One region of the Ensifer sp. ENS08 genome, then DNA from elsewhere that is predicted to be linked to it. Evidence: predicted binding sites of a transcription regulator. Region 1 holds the regulator's gene; the other holds the start of a gene.

Region 1 (7,917 bases):
GGTAATTACTATGAACATCATGTCAGAAGCAGCAGTCGAGAAGGCTCTGGATCAGAAAATGAACACCGTGCCCTACAAGATGATCGGCAAGGATGTGTCGGTCTATTACGGCGAGAAGCGTGCGCTTTTCGACGTCAACCTCAACATCCGCGAGAACACGGTCACGGCGCTGATCGGACCTTCGGGTTGCGGCAAGTCGACCTTCCTGCGCACGCTGAACCGCATGAACGACACGATCGAGAACTGCCGCGTCACCGGCAAGATCACGCTCGACGAGGACGACATCTACGACCCGACGATCGACGTCGTCGAGCTTCGCGCCCGCGTCGGCATGGTCTTCCAGAAGCCGAACCCGTTCCCGAAGTCGATCTACGACAACGTCGCCTACGGCCCGCGGATTCACGGACTTGCCCGCACCAAGGCCGACTTTGACGAGGTGGTCGAGACCAGCCTGCAGAAGGCCGGTCTGTGGAACGAGGTAAAGGATCGTCTGCAGGAGCCCGGCACCGGCCTTTCCGGTGGTCAGCAGCAGCGTCTCTGCATCGCGCGTGCCGTCGCCGTCAGCCCGGAAGTCATCCTCATGGACGAGCCGTGCTCGGCTCTCGATCCGATCGCGACCGCCAAGGTCGAAGAGCTCATCCACGAGCTGCGCACGAACTTCACGATCGTCATCGTGACCCACTCGATGCAGCAGGCCGCCCGCGTTTCGCAGCGCACCGCCATGTTCCACCTCGGCAATCTCGTCGAGGAGAACGACACCGACAAGATGTTCACCAATCCGGATGACCAGCGCACCCAGGATTACATCATGGGCCGCTTCGGCTGAGGCCGCATAAGGCTGCAACAGTAACTGCAAAGCGCCCGTAAGGATCGACGATCATGTCCATGCATATCATGTCCGCCTATGACGAAGAACTGAAGTACCTGACGCGCCGCATCTCGGAGATGGGCGGCCTCGCCGAACAGATGGTCGCCGAGTCCGTTCGCGCGCTGGTCAACTCCGACCTGGCTCTCGCACAGAAGGTGATCTCGGACGACACCGTCCTCGACGACGCCGAGCGCCAGATCGGTGAGAAGGCGATCGTCACGATCGCCAAGCGTCAGCCGGTCGCCGCCGACCTGCGTGAGATCATGGGGTCGATCCGCATCGCCTCCGATCTGGAGCGCGTCGGCGACCTCGGCAAGAACACCGCCAAGCGCGTGATCGCGGTCGCCGGCTCCGGCATTCCGCGCAAGCTCGCCCGTGGCCTCGAGCATCTGGCAGAGCTCGCTCTCGTCCAGCTCAAGGAAGTGCTCGACGTCTACGCCTCGCGCTCGCCGGAAAAGGCCAACAGCATCCGCGAGCGTGACGAGGAGATCGACGCGATCTACACCTCGCTGTTCCGCGAGCTCTTGACCTACATGATGGAAGATCCGCGCAACATCACGCCCTGCACGCATCTTCTGTTCTGCGCCAAGAACATCGAGCGCATCGGCGACCACGCGACCAATATCGCTGAGACGATCTATTACATGGCGACGGGTGCTCAGCCGGAAGGCGAGCGTCCGAAGGATGACACCACGTCGACGCTGGGCTCGGTCAACGACTGAGCGCCAAGCGCGCCGTAAGCATGCATGCCCCTTGAAATCTGATCCGGTCGCGGCTTCGGTCGCGGCCCCGAATTCCTGTATCTGAAGCATGCGGTTTTCGCCCCGCCTTTGAAAACGGCGGATGTGCTCCAGATTTAGAGTGTCTGAGCGCCGGCCGGGCCGATGAGCCCAAAGGCCGCCCGCGGTAAGGAGACGTTACCTGATGTTGCCAAAAATCGCCGTAGTCGAAGACGAAGAGGCGCTGAGCGTTCTGCTGCGTTACAATCTGGAAGCCGAGGGCTTCGACGTCGATACGATCCTGCGGGGCGACGAGGCGGAGATCCGGCTTCAGGAGCGGCTGCCCGACCTGCTTATCCTCGACTGGATGCTGCCCGGTGTTTCCGGCATTGAACTTTGCCGTCGGCTGCGCCAGCGTCCGGAGACCGAACGTCTGCCGATCATCATGCTGACGGCGCGCGGCGAGGAAAGCGAGCGCGTCCGGGGTCTGGCGACGGGTGCCGACGACTACGTGGTCAAGCCCTTCTCGACGCCGGAGCTGATGGCGCGCGTCAAGGCGATGCTGCGCCGGGCAAAGCCCGAGGTGCTCTCGACGCTGCTTCGCTGCGGCGACATCGAACTCGACCGCGAGACCCACCGCGTTCATCGCCGCAGCCGCGAAGTGCGCCTCGGCCCGACCGAGTTCCGTCTTCTGGAGTTCCTCATGTCCTCGCCGGGCCGCGTCTTCTCTCGCTCGCAGCTTCTGGATGGCGTCTGGGGGCATGACATCTATGTCGACGAGCGCACCGTCGACGTGCATGTCGGTCGTCTGCGCAAGGCTCTGAACTTCTCGAACATGCCCGACGTCATCCGCACCGTTCGCGGCGCCGGCTATTCGCTCGAAAGCTGAGCGGTCTGAAAGTCGCCAACAAAAAAAGGGGCCGATCGGCCCCTTTTTATTGATGCGGTCCGGCTTCTCAGCGGGCCCTGCGGCGCTCGCCCGACGGCTGGTAGGCCAGCCGCGCATGGAAGGTGCAGTAAGGCGAGGCTTCCGGGGAATCGTTGCCGCAGAAGTGAAACTCTTCCTTCAGCGGGTCGCCGATCGGCCACTTGCAGGTGCGCTCGGTGAGCTGGGTCAGCTCGAGGCGGCGCGACATCGGCACGACTACGTCGGTCCGGGTGCTGAAATCCTGCTCGGCAACGAGATCGACTTCGATTTCTTCCTTGAGAACGACAGCGCCGGCCGCGCGTGCAACCGGGCGGGTCGAAACGCGCGAAGCGTAGTTCGGTGCGCGCGGTGCCGAAGTCGGGCGCTTCGGACGGGCTGCCGTCGTGGTGCTGCCGCCGGCCTTGGCGCGACCTGGCAGGCTCAGGCGGTGAACCTTGCCGATGACAGCGTTACGGCTGACGCCGCCGAGCTGCGCCGCGATCTGGCTTGCGCTCAGGCCCTCGGACCAAAGCTTCTTCAGTTTCTCCACCCGCTCGTCAGTCCAGTTCATTTCTGCACTCTCCGTTCTCAGCGTTGGGGATGGCAGAATCCCTCACCGCACCCCGGTTAAACCCCGGGGTTGCAAACGCGATAACTCTTTTGGTGACTAGGTCCGCCGCATGCGTCTAGTAATTGAATGTTAACGTACTGACCGCTGGACTCTGTGGCAAGAGTCCCGGGAATCAGGCCGAATCGATTTCGTAGTTTTCCCCAACTTGCTCGGCCAGCGTTGCATTTTTGCAAGCCCTCCCGGACGATTTTTCTGCTGCCAGGAATCGACCCTTCATGTTGCGCTGCAAGGCTTGGTTTTGTTGACATTGCAGCGCGAAATGGGAATAGTGCCTGCGCCGCCGAAAGGCGGCATTTTTGATTTTTATCGGCCCGCGTGAGGCGCGGGATCGATGTCGATCTGGAGTGAAGGAGAGCCTCGCATGACTGCAACCACGCCGCTTTACGATACCTACATGCGTGCGCCGTTGCGTTTCGAGCGAGGAGAGGGCGCCTGGCTGATCGCTGAAGACGGCACGCGTTATCTCGATTTCGGTGCCGGCGTTGCCGTGAACTCGCTCGGCCACGCGCACCCGCACCTGGTCGAAGCGCTGAAGGCGCAGGCCGACAAGGTCTGGCACCTGTCCAACCTTTATGAAATTGCGGGCCAGGAAAGCCTCGGCCGCCGGCTGACGGCGGTGACCTTTGCCGACAAGGTCTTCTTCACCAATTCGGGCGCGGAAGCGCTGGAATGCGCCATCAAGACGGCACGGCGTTACCACTTCTCCAAGGGCCACCCGGAGAAGTTCCACGTCATCACCTTCGAAGGCGCCTTCCACGGCCGCACGATCGCGACGATCGCCGCCGGTGGTCAGCAGAAATACATCGAAGGTTTCGGGCCGAAGGCGCCGGGCTTCTACCAGGTTCCGTTCGGCGACATCGCCGCGGTCAAGAATGCGATTACCGAGGAAACCGCAGCGATCCTGATCGAGCCGATCCAGGGCGAGGGCGGCATCCGTCCGGCGACCAAGGAGTTCATGCAGGAACTGCGCGCGCTCTGCGACGAGTTCGGCCTGCTCTTGATCCTCGACGAGGTCCAGACCGGCGTCGGCCGTACCGGCAAGCTGTTTGCCTATGAATGGGCGGATATCCGTCCGGATATCATGGCGGTCGCCAAGGGTATCGGCGGTGGCTTCCCGTTCGGCGCCTGCCTCGCGACTGAGGAAGCCGCATCTGGTATGGTGGCGGGCACGCATGGCTCCACATATGGCGGCAACCCGCTGGCCATGGCCGTCGGCAACGCCGTGCTCGACGTCGTTCTGGCCGACGGATTCCTGACGCATGTGCGCGATGTCGCGCTGGTCTTCCGCCAGGGCCTTGCGTCGCTCAAGGACTGCTTCCCTGATGTCATCGAGGACATCCGCGGCGACGGTTTGATGCTGGGCATCAAGGTGAAGGGCCCTTCGGCCGATCTGCTGAAGGAAATCCGCGCCGAAAAGCTCCTGGCCGTGCCGGCGGGCGAAAATGTGCTGCGTCTGCTGCCGCCGCTGACCGTGACGGCGGAAGAGGCGCGCGAGGGGCTCGCACGTATCGAACGCGCCGCCGAGGCGGTTCGCAAGGCAAGCGGCAACGCCGCGGCCTGAAGGTAGCGACCCAGGGACGACTAAGGCGTTAGAATGACCTTCGTGCGGGCACGTCGATAGCGTGCCGCACCAGGGACCGATTTTTCAGACAGGAACCGAGTACGATGGCAGGCACCAGACATTTTCTCGATCTTTCGGCCATGACGGCCGCCGACCTTCGGACGATCATCGACGATGCGCGCGTCCGAAAGGCGGCGACCAAGGCCGGAACTGCCGAGAAGCCGCTCGCCGGCAAGATGCTGGCGATGATCTTCGAAAAGCCCTCCACCCGCACCCGCGTTTCCTTCGATGTCGGCATGCGCCAGCTCGGCGGCGAAACCCTGTTTCTGTCGGGCACCGAAATGCAGCTCGGCCGCGCCGAGACGATCGGCGACACGGCCAAGGTGCTCTCGCGTTACGTCGACGCCATCATGATCCGCACCACCGACCATCGCCGCCTTCTGGAGCTGGCCGAGCATGCGACGGTCCCGGTCATCAACGGCCTGACCGACGATACGCACCCCTGCCAGATCATGGCCGATATCCTGACCTTCGAGGAGCATCGCGGTCCGGTAAAGGGCAAGACGATTGCCTGGACCGGCGACGGCAACAACGTGCTGCATTCGCTGATCGAAGGTTCTGCCCGCTTCGGATACCGCATGAACATGGCCGTGCCGCTCGGTTCCGAGCCGCAGGACAAGTTCCTGAACTGGGCGCGCAACAATGGCGGCGAGGTCCTTTTGTGTCATGACGCCGAACAGGCCGTCGCCGACGCCAATTGCGTCGTGACCGACACCTGGATCTCGATGAACCAGGAACATCGCGCCCGCGGGCACAACGTCTTCCAGCCCTACCAGGTCAATGAAGCGCTGATGAAGCGTGCGGCCTCCGATGCGCTGTTCATGCACTGCCTGCCGGCGCACCGCGGCGAAGAGGTCACCGACGAGGTCATCGACGGCCCGCAGTCGGTGGTCTTCGACGAGGCGGAGAACCGGCTGCACGCACAGAAGTCGGTCATTGCCTGGTGCATGGGGCTCGTCTGAGCCGGCTGCCCGGTCGCGCGCGACGGCGGCGAAGAGGCTTCGGTGCGCTCCGCCGAGCGTGCGCCATATAGGGGCGTGTTCACCGCACTTGACATTGTCCACGTGCGACACGATTTAGGCGGCATACGGGCGCTCCTGAAAGTAGTGAGCGCGCAACCGTCGAGGTGGTGCGTTGCTATGGCGGCGGCACATACCTGGTGGACAATCCGTTTATCGCGGGATCAACTGAGACAGCGAGCACGTTGCGCGGGGATAGCAATATCTCTGGTGCAGCTTGGTGGCTGAAGGCAAGGAGCAAGACATGACTGACATGACGCCGGGGCTTGGTGAGTTCGACTTTGCCGGTGACGATCACGTCGTGCCTTTCCAGGTGGAAGGCCTCGACGTGCGCGGCCGCGCCGTGCAGCTCGGCCCCATGCTGGACGCAATCCTCGAGCGCCACAACTATCCGCTTCCGGTCGCGCGTCTGGTTGCTGAAACCGTTGTACTCACCGTGTTGCTCGGGACCTCGCTGAAGTTTGAAGGCAAGCTGATCGTCCAGACTCAGGGCGATGGCCCTGTCGATCTGGTGGTCGCTGATTTCTCGACGCCGGATCGCGTGCGCGCCTATGCCCGCTACGATCAGGAAGCGCTTGCCGCTGCCGAAAAGGACGGCCGGACCCTTTCGCACGAGCTGCTCGGAAAGGGCGTGCTCGCCTTCACCATCGACCAGGGCGCCCATACCCAGCGTTACCAGGGGATCGTTGCGCTCGACGGAGCGACGCTGGAAGAAATCGCCGGCGTCTATTTCCGGCAGTCGGAGCAGATCCCGACCAAGGTGCGCCTTGGCGTGGCCGAGCTTCTCGATCGCGACGAAAACGGCAAGCCGCGCCATCGCTGGCGCGCCGGCGGCATGGTCGCCCAGTTCCTGCCGGAAGCGCCGGAGCGCATGCGCCAGCCCGACCTTTCCGGCGGTGATGGCGATGATGGTGAAAGCGCGTTCGGGGACGACGATCTCTGGGCCGAAGCCAAGGTGATGGTCGAAACGATCGACATGGACGAGTTGACCGATCCGATGGTCGGAACCGAGCGGCTGCTCTATCGCCTGTTCCACGAGCGCGGCGTCCGCGTCTACGAACCGCAGGCGGTCTACGACCGTTGCAGCTGCTCGCGCGAGAAGCTTCAGTCGGTGTTGTCCAACCTGAGCACGGACGACCTCGAAAGCACCATCGACGATGGCGAAGTCAAGGTGACCTGCGAGTTTTGCTCGACGACCTATCGCTTCGAAGCAAGCGAGGTGCGCCCGCAGTAGCGGGCGCCTCCGGCCGACTGGCCGCGATTTAGAGCGACGCTAGTCCGAAGGACGCGCTGTTCCGGATTGGCTTCAGTTCAGGGTGCGCACGAGCCCGGGTGAATCGAGCGAGAAGGCGGGGATGGCAACGTTGAAGGTCTCTCCGCCTTCCGATTCCATGCTGTAGTGGCCGAACATGACGCCTGAGGGCGTATCCAGAGGGCATCCGGACGAATACTCATAGGTATCGCCGGGATTGAGCAGCGGCTGCTCGCCGATGACGCCCGGACCGCTGACCTCGTCGACTTGCCCGTTCTCATCGGTAATGTGCCAGTAGCGCGTCATCAACCGCACGGACGCGTCCGAGTGGTTTGAGATGACGATGCGATAGCCCCAGACATAGCGGCCGTCATCGGGATCCGACTGCTCTTCGAGATAGTACGGCTCCACCGTAACTTCTATGTCGCGGGTCAAAGCGCGATACATGGGCATCACCTTGCTTCAGGTCTTTCAGGGTATTCTACAGCAAGATGGTTTCGTCAAGAATAACGGCAAGATTGTGCGATCCCATGATGGGACGGATGGCCGTGCTGACGCGATCGAGCGGGTGAAACGTGCCTGGCGCATTGGCGCCCCGCCGCCGGAAACCATCTCGTGATGGCCGGCAAGCGGCGTTCGGCCGCCGTTGATCACGGCGGCCGTGTCTTCGTAAAATCAGGCCTTCACGGCCTTCAGCGCGCGGGCGAAATCTTCCACCACATCGTCGCTGTCCTCGATACCGGCCGAGAAGCGCACGGTTCCAGCAGAAATGCCGAGTTCTTCGCGGGCCTCGTCGGTCAGGTTCTTGTGCGTGGTCGTTCCCGGATGGGTGATCAGGCTCTTGCTGTCGCCGAGGTTGTTGGAGATGCGCACGATCTCCAGCGCGTTCTGCAGCGCGAA
Region 2 (7,917 bases), on a different contig from region 1:
GAGGAAGGCCGGGCTGATGGTGCCGACGTTCTTCTTCGGGCCAGTCTTGTTCGACCAGACGACGAGCGGCGTTTCATGCTGCGCCTTCATCTGTTCCTTCGAACCTTTGCGCTCCGCCGTCACACCCTTCATGAAACCGGTGCTGGTATAGACGGTGTTAAGCGGCGGCAGATGATCGCCAAAAAGCACGATAACCGTTTCGCGATCGCGGTTCTTGGCCCAGTCCATCAGCTTCTTCAGGCTGTCGTCAGCCTCCTTGATGCCCTGCGCGTAGGTGGCAAGCACCTGGCGGTCGGCCTCGGGCAGGTCGCCTTCGACCTTGATGGTGTTGTTGGCGTAGCGGTTGGCCTCATAGGGGCCATGGCCCTGGAGTGTGACGGCGAAGAAGAAGAACGGGTCGTCCATCGCGTCGGCCTGGCGGATGATCTCGTTGGTCAGCGAGTCGTCCGAGGCGAAGATGCCGCGCTTCTGCATCGGTGGCATGTTCTCTTCCGACTTGAACATGTCGAAGCCGAAGGCCTTGTAGACGGCGGTGCGGTTCCAGAACCAGCTCTGGAACGGATGGATGGCGCGCGAGACGTAGCCTTCGCCACGGAAGAAAGTGGCAAGCGACGGGATCGGATTGCGGATGTACTGCTGGTACGGGATGCTGCCATAGGGCAGGAACGCGTTGGAGAAGCCGGTCAGCGCCTCGAACTCGACGTTGGCGGTCATGCCGCCGAACTCCGGCGAGAAGACGTTGCCCGACTGCATTTCGCGGATCGTCGGCATCGGGTCGGGCGACAGCTTGACGTTCGGCAGGCGGGTCGGATCCCAGAAGGATTCGCTCATCAGCACGATGACGTCGGGCTTGCCGCGGTGCGAGGTGCCGGCGGGAAGCGGCTTCACCGGAATGCGGTCGATCGCGTCGGCCATGTAGCCGGCGGGCGCGCTGACATTGGCCATCGGCAGGTTGATCGCAAAGGCGAGCGCAAAGCCGTTGTGCTTATAGTTCTCGGTCTGGTCCCACATGATCGGGATGACCTTCAGGCGATCACGGATCCAGGAGAACTGGTTGTAATCCATGATGTTCCAGAAGGCGACGAGCAGCGGCAGCGCGAAGGCGAGGCGGGCGACACGCTCGCGGGTCGTCAGCTTCGGGAAGGTCCGCCAGGCAAAGCGCAACAGGAGGGCGATGGCGACGACGGTGGCAACCAGGCCGACCGCGATGCCGACCGCCGTCCACGGACGGTCCTTCACCAGCACGGGCATCAGCTCCATGATCTGGCGGCCGAACAGGAAGTCGGTCGGATAGAGCGGATCGGACAGGAACACCTGCTTCTGCTGGCAGATGACGGCCGGAAGAAGTGCCAGCGGCGCGATCACCACGGCGGACTTGTGCTCGCGGCCGAAAATACCGTCGACAGCGAGCAGAATGAGAAAAAATATGCCGATGGTCGTCAGCGCCGGGCGCGTCGGGTCGAGGACATAGGAAAGGGTGTCGGTCAGCGACTGACGGACGATCAGTTCAACGGCGAAGACAAGGGCAGTTGCAACGAACAGGGAGAACAGGGCGCTGCGCGTGGAAGCGAGCGTCTTGGCGTGCCGTGCGGCGAAGCCGGGTCGGTCGGCATAGACACGTGAGCCTCGCGCGACAGCGGAATCGATACTGGCCAACATATTCTCCAATTTCATAAATGCGTCGTGTAACTGTCATACGCCCGTCATTTTGAACAGGGGATGAATGGTTTCTTAACGGGAATGGAGGGTGGCTTTTCGTGGCGTGAAGCCGCACGAACGGCCCAGTATAAGGACCGGGAAAAACAGAAGTTTTCGGTTTTTTTCGCGTGGCTGCGATTGGCTGTGGGTATTTTCCCGCAGATTGCGCTAAAGAACATTGCGAAAGTCAGATGCAATCGTTCAGGACAGACCGACAGGCCCGCTCATGACCGCCCATAAAAACGCCCCCTCGCTCCTTCGTATCGCCGTTGCCCAGCTCAATCCGACCGTGGGCGACATCGCCGGAAACCTGGCCAAGGCGCGTGAGGCGCGCGCCGATGCGGCGCGACAGGGCGCCGATCTCCTGCTTTTGACGGAGCTGTTCATTTCGGGCTATCCGCCGGAAGACCTTGTTCTGAAGCCGGCCTTTCTCAAGGCCTGCCTCCAGGCCGTCGAAAAGCTGGCCGCCGAAACGGCCGATGGCGGCCCGGGCGTCATCATCGGCTTCCCGCGCCTGTCGAAGACCGGCCGACATAACGCCGTGGCAGTACTCGACGATGGCAAGGTGATCGCGATCCGCGACAAGGTCGATCTTCCGAACTACGGCGAGTTCGACGAGAAGCGCGTCTTCGATCCGGGCGAGATGCCGGGACCGGTCAATTTCCGCGGTGTGCGCATCGGCATTCCGATCTGCGAGGACATCTGGGGCGATCTCGGCGTCTGCGAGACGCTGGCCGAAAGCGGTGCTGAAATCCTGCTGTCGCCGAATGGTTCGCCCTATTATCGCGGCAAGGTCGACGTGCGCCATCAGGTCGTGCTGAAGCAGGTGATCGAGACCGGCCTGCCGATGATCTATGCCAACCAGCTCGGCGGCCAGGACGAACTGGTCTTCGACGGCGCCAGCTTCGCCTTCAACACCGACAAGTCGCTCGCCTTCCAGATGAGCCAGTTCGAAGAGGCGATCTCGATCGTGGAGTGGAAGAAGGGCGAGAGCGGCTGGCATTGCGAGCTCGGCCTGAAGTCGCGCCTGCCGGAGCGGGAGGAGGCGGATTACCGCGCCTGCATGCTCGGCTTCCGCGATTATGTGAACAAGAACGGCTTCAAGAATGTCGTGCTTGGCCTCTCCGGCGGTATCGATTCCGCCATTTGCGCAGCGCTCGCCGTCGATGCGCTCGGCGAAGAGCGGGTGCGCACGATCATGCTGCCCTACCGCTACACCTCGCAGGAATCGCTGAAGGACGCCAAGGAATGCGCCGAGGCCCTCGGCTGCCGTTACGACATCGTGCCGATCTCCGAGCCGGTCGAAGGGTTCCTCAGCGCACTCTCCGATACGTTCGAAGGCACGGAATCCGGCATCACCGAGGAGAACCTGCAGAGCCGCACCCGCGGCACGATCCTGATGGCGATCTCCAACAAGTTCGGCTCGATGGTTGTGACCACGGGCAACAAGTCGGAGATGTCGGTCGGCTATGCCACGCTCTATGGCGACATGAACGGCGGCTTCAACCCGATCAAGGACCTCTACAAGATGCAGGTCTATGCCATCTCGAGCTGGCGCAATACCACGGTTCCTCCGGGCGCGCTTGGTCCCTCCGGGATCGTCATTCCGCAGAACATTATCGACAAGGCGCCTTCGGCCGAGCTTCGTCCCAACCAGACGGACCAGGATTCGCTGCCGCCCTATCCGGTGCTCGACGACATTCTCGAATGCCTGGTGGAAAAGGAAATGGGGACGGACGAGATCGTCGCCCGCGGCCATGACGAGGTGACCGTTCACCGGGTCGAGCATCTGCTCTACATCGCCGAATACAAGCGCCGGCAATCGGCGCCGGGCGTCAAGATCACCAAGAAGAACTTCGGACGCGACCGCCGCTACCCGATCACCAACCGCTTCCGCGACCGGGGCTAGGCGATGGATATCCTCGCCGAAGAGACGGACGGCCGACAGGGCCGTCCAGATTTTACGGACGAGGAGATCCGGCTCCTGCGACTGTGGTCGGCAAGCGACGTTTCCGCCGGCCGGCAGCTATCGGCGCAGATCGGCTATTTCGCGACGCCTGCGATCTTTGGGGTCTATGGCCTTGCGACCGGAAGCCTCACCGTCGTCGGCGTTGCCTTCATCTGCATCCTGCTCCTGCTGGCCTGGGGTCTGGTCACCACCTTGCGGGACCGACGCGATTCCGTTCTGATGCAATCGGTCTGTTCCAAGGTTCTGGCGACTCTGCCGGCGGGTGAAGACAAGAAATAGCGGCCTCGTCCGGGAGAGAAGAGCATGCGGAGTTCCGTCGAGATCCATGACATCGCAACAGGTGAAACGCGGGTTGTCTGGCAGACGGACCGGCTGGTCGAGGCACCGAACTGGTCGCGGGACGGCTCACATCTGATCATCAACGGTGACGGCAGGCTCTATCGGCTTGGCCTTGATGGTTCCGAACCGGTGGAGATCGATACCGGTTTTGCGACGCTCTGCAACAACGACCACGGCCTCTCCCCGGATGGCACGACGATCGCGATCAGCGACAAGACCGAGTTCGGGAAATCGGCGATCTACCTGCTGCCGGTCGAAGGCGGCACGCCGCGGCTCGTCACCCGCAACCTGCCTTCCTATTGGCACGGCTGGTCGCCCGACGGGAACACGGTGACCTATTGCGGCATCCGCGACCAGGTCTTCGACATCTATACGATCTCCGTCGACGGCGGCGAGGAGCGAAGGCTCACCCATGGGGAGGGCCGCAACGACGGGCCCGATTGGTCGGCAGACGGCGAATGGATCTATTTCAACTCGAGCCGTACCGGCCAGATGCAGATCTGGCGGATCCGCCCGGACGGCAGCGAAGTCACGCGCATCACCGACAGCCCCTATGGCGACTGGTTTCCGCATCCGTCGCCTGACGGTAAGCACCTGCTCGTGCTTTCCTATGACGGCGACGTCTTCGATCATCCGAGGGATCTCGATGTCCGGTTGCGGCTGATGGACCTGGACGGCGGCAATGCCCGCATCCTGTTCGAGCTCTTCGGCGGGCAGGGAACGATCAACGTTCCCAACTGGGCGCCCGCGGGTGATCGTTTCGCCTTCGTCCGCTACGAACCGGAAAGCTGACCGCGCTGGACAAGTATATCGAGGCCATGCTAGCGATGAGGTCGTTCGCAGGGCGCATCCGATCCGCGGGAAGGGCAAGGCCCACCTGTTTCACTGAACTTGGTTGCCACACCTCTTTTCAGTCTGTGGGCGCGGATACCGGACGTGAATGAAAGGAGGTCTTTCATGATCACGCGCGATCTTTCCGCGAAGATTACCCTCGATGCGATCCGCAAGCAGGCCAAGGCCTTTTTGAAGGCCGTCAAGGCTGGCGATGCCAGTGCAAGGCAGCGGGCGCTTCCCTATTTCTCCGAACCGACCGCAATGGGCCTTCAGGATGCCCAGCTGGTGCTTGCCCGCGAATTCGGCTTTGCCAGCTGGACGCGGCTGAAGCGGCATCTGGAGAAAGCCGAGGCCGGCACGCCGTCGACCGAACAGGTCGCAAACCGCTTTCTCGCTCTGGCGACAGTCTCCTATTTCGGCGACGTCGCTGCCGATCCCGAGCGGTTCGCTCAGGCACTCGACCTTCTCAAGGACCATCCTGAGATTGCCGGGGACAACATTCACGTGGCCGCTGCGCTCGGCGACGCCGCGGCGATCGACCGCTTTCTCGATCGCGACCCGAAACTCGCAGAGAAGCGCGGCGGTCCGTTCGACTGGGAGCCGTTGCTCTACGCCGCATATGCCCGCGTTCCCGGCCGCTCGTCGCTGCCGGCGGGCGCCCGCCTGATTGCGCGCGGGGCCGATCCGAACGTTTACTGGCTCGACGACGGCCAGTATCGTTTCACGGCTTTGACCGGCGTCTTCGGCGAGGGCGAGGCGGGACCGGAGCGGCAGCCACCGCACCCGGATTGCCTTGTCTTTGCGCGGCTGCTGCTTAATGCCGGTGCCCGAGCCAATGACAGCCAGGCGCTCTACAACCGGATGTTCGAACCGGACAATTCCTGCCTCCAGCTGCTTCTCGACCATGGCCTTAATGCCGACGACCGCAACAACTGGCTGGTGCGCAACGATGGCGGCCTGGTCGAAAATGGCGAACGCGTCTTCGACTATCACCTTGCCTGGGCACTGGAAAAACGCATGTCCGATCGCGTCCGGCTGCTTGTTGCGCACGGCGCCGACGTCAATCGCCCGATCAAGGGGCGCACGCCCTATCAATGGGCGGAGCTCGGCGGCGATCCGGCACTGGCACAATACCTCGTGTCGCGCGGCGCGACCGAAGCGCCGCTGGAGGATGTCGACCGGCTGGCCCGTGCCGTTGGGGAAGTGAAGGCCGACGAGGCGAGGGAACTTGTCGATAGGGATCCGACACTTGTCGCTCGAACCCAGGCTGCACACCCCGCCATTCTGCACGAGGCGGCGGGTGAGGACCGGCATGACGCCGTGGCGCTGATGCTCTCGCTCGGCTTCGACGTCAACCGCATGACCTCGCGCACGCCGTTGCACGAGGCGGCGTTGCATGGGCATGTCGCGATGGCGAGGCGCCTGCTCGATCACGGCGCCGATCCATTGGCGCGCGACCCCTACCATCATGCACCGCCGATCGGCTGGGCCAAATACAACGGCAAGGACGCGATGGTCACTTTCCTGAAGGATCAGCCGCTCGACATCTTCGCAGCTGCGTCCTTTGGCGTGGCCGCGCGCCTCGCCGACATCCTCGACCGGCAGCCGGATCTGATCGAAACGCCGTTCGGCACGTTCCGCGGGCGCGGCAGGCCGGAGCCACAGCACGACTGGATGACACCGCTTGCCGTTGCCGTGATCAACGGGCAGGCAGGAACGGTGCGGCTGCTTCTCGAAAGGGGCGCGAATGCACGCGTGCGCGATGGCGCCGCCGGCCCGTCGATACGCGATCTTGCCCTGGAGCAAGGCAATGCGGAGATCGTCGCCTTGCTGCGCGCTTCGGCGGCCGCCTCGCAATAGGATGCGCACAGGGAGGCGCGGGCAGTCGCCCGCGTTCTCCTGATCCCCGCTGCGACCGCTGATTGTCGGGCGATTCAGTCGGTTGAAATCGTTAAGTATTTTATCACCAGCTTATTTAAGCCAAACTTCGATTTTGGTCGCTAGGGTGCCGGCAGTATCGGCTGCCATCGTTGCGCATCGCACCTCCACAAGTGCTAGTATGCCCGGCAGGGCCGGTACGGACGAGGGGGACTGGCGTGGTGGAAAAGGCGTTGCGGCAGGCAAAACGGGACAAGACGGTCTGGGCGATCCATGCCGCCTGTACCTTGGTCGCGGTCCTGGTCATTGCAAGCCTCATCTATGTCCTCGACCGGTCCGTCACGGAGGCCGATCGCTTCGGCCTTTCGGCCGAGCGTCGGCTTGTCGCAAACGAGCTGCGCCACCAGATGGATGCGGTCGTTCAGTTCCAGGCGCAGGTGTCCTTCTGGGACAAGACCTACGAGGAGCTGGCGACGGGGCATGTCAGCGAGAGTTTCGTCGCCGACGAGCTTTCGGGCTGGCTTTGGGAAGACTACGGCTTCTCCTGGATCATCTTCACGGATCCGGCCCGCACCGTTTCGACGGCGCTCAAGGACGGCGCATCGGTTCCGGCAGAGGTGGCCCGCGTGCCGCTCGACGAGGTCGACGATCTCGTAGACGAAGCCAAGCGCCGCTACGACAATGCGCTCAGGAACAACGACGGCACCTACAATCTCGATGTCACGACGCCGGATGCGCAGTCCGTGATGCCGGCCGTGCCCGGCATCCACGCGGTGGACCTGCGCGAGATCGGTGGGCGCATGAGCGTTGCCGTGGTGCAGGCGGTCGTCCCCGAGACATTGGTGGTTCCGGCGGAACGGCGCGATCCGGTGCTGATGGTCGCCGTTCGGCCGGTCACGCCGAAAATGACGCGCGAGATCGCGGCACGGCTGGGTATTCGCGGGCTGGCCTTTGTTCCGCTCAACGAGCGGCCTGCAGGCACTGCCTATGCGTCTGTCGGGCGCTGCTCCGATTCGTCCTGTCTCGTGGCCGCCTGGGTGCCGAAATCGCCCGGTGGGTTCGTCCGCGCGGAGCTGTTGCCGAGCGTCATTATCATGGCGATCGTCGCAGCACTGCTGATGGCCTTCGTGGCGCTGCGGTTCTCGACGCTCTTTGCCGCCCTGCAGCAGAGCGAGGCGCTGAACCGGCACCTTGCCAAG

Evidence for each region. Region 1 encodes PhoB, which activates phosphate uptake and scavenging genes when phosphate is short. Its sites were predicted from a motif close to TGTCATNNANCTGTCAT; they were not measured.
Region 2: a site for PhoB is predicted at 1,691-1,707, ahead of IB272_RS09305 (LTA synthase family protein). Genes of this name have one in related genera too.

Annotation. Positions count from the first base shown of each region.
Region 1 covers NZ_JACVBF010000001.1:676,262-684,178, reverse strand. The annotation lists gene pstB (phosphate ABC transporter ATP-binding protein PstB) at 11-826, shown strand; gene phoU (phosphate signaling complex protein PhoU) at 877-1,590, shown strand; gene phoB (phosphate regulon transcriptional regulator PhoB) at 1,793-2,476, shown strand; gene IB272_RS03190 (GcrA family cell cycle regulator) at 2,544-3,065, opposite strand; gene IB272_RS03185 (aspartate aminotransferase family protein) at 3,487-4,686, shown strand; gene argF (ornithine carbamoyltransferase) at 4,791-5,708, shown strand; gene IB272_RS03175 (Hsp33 family molecular chaperone) at 6,010-6,999, shown strand; gene apaG (Co2+/Mg2+ efflux protein ApaG) at 7,072-7,464, opposite strand; gene IB272_RS03165 (hypothetical protein) at 7,463-7,636, shown strand; gene IB272_RS03160 (O-succinylhomoserine sulfhydrylase) at 7,693-7,917, opposite strand, start outside.
Region 2 covers NZ_JACVBF010000002.1:748,954-756,870, forward strand. The annotation lists gene IB272_RS09305 (LTA synthase family protein) at 1-1,656, opposite strand, end outside; gene IB272_RS09310 (NAD+ synthase) at 1,925-3,607, shown strand; gene IB272_RS09315 (hypothetical protein) at 3,611-3,946, shown strand; gene IB272_RS09320 (TolB family protein) at 3,971-4,798, shown strand; gene IB272_RS09325 (ankyrin repeat domain-containing protein) at 4,964-6,700, shown strand; gene IB272_RS09330 (diguanylate cyclase) at 6,937-7,917, shown strand, end outside.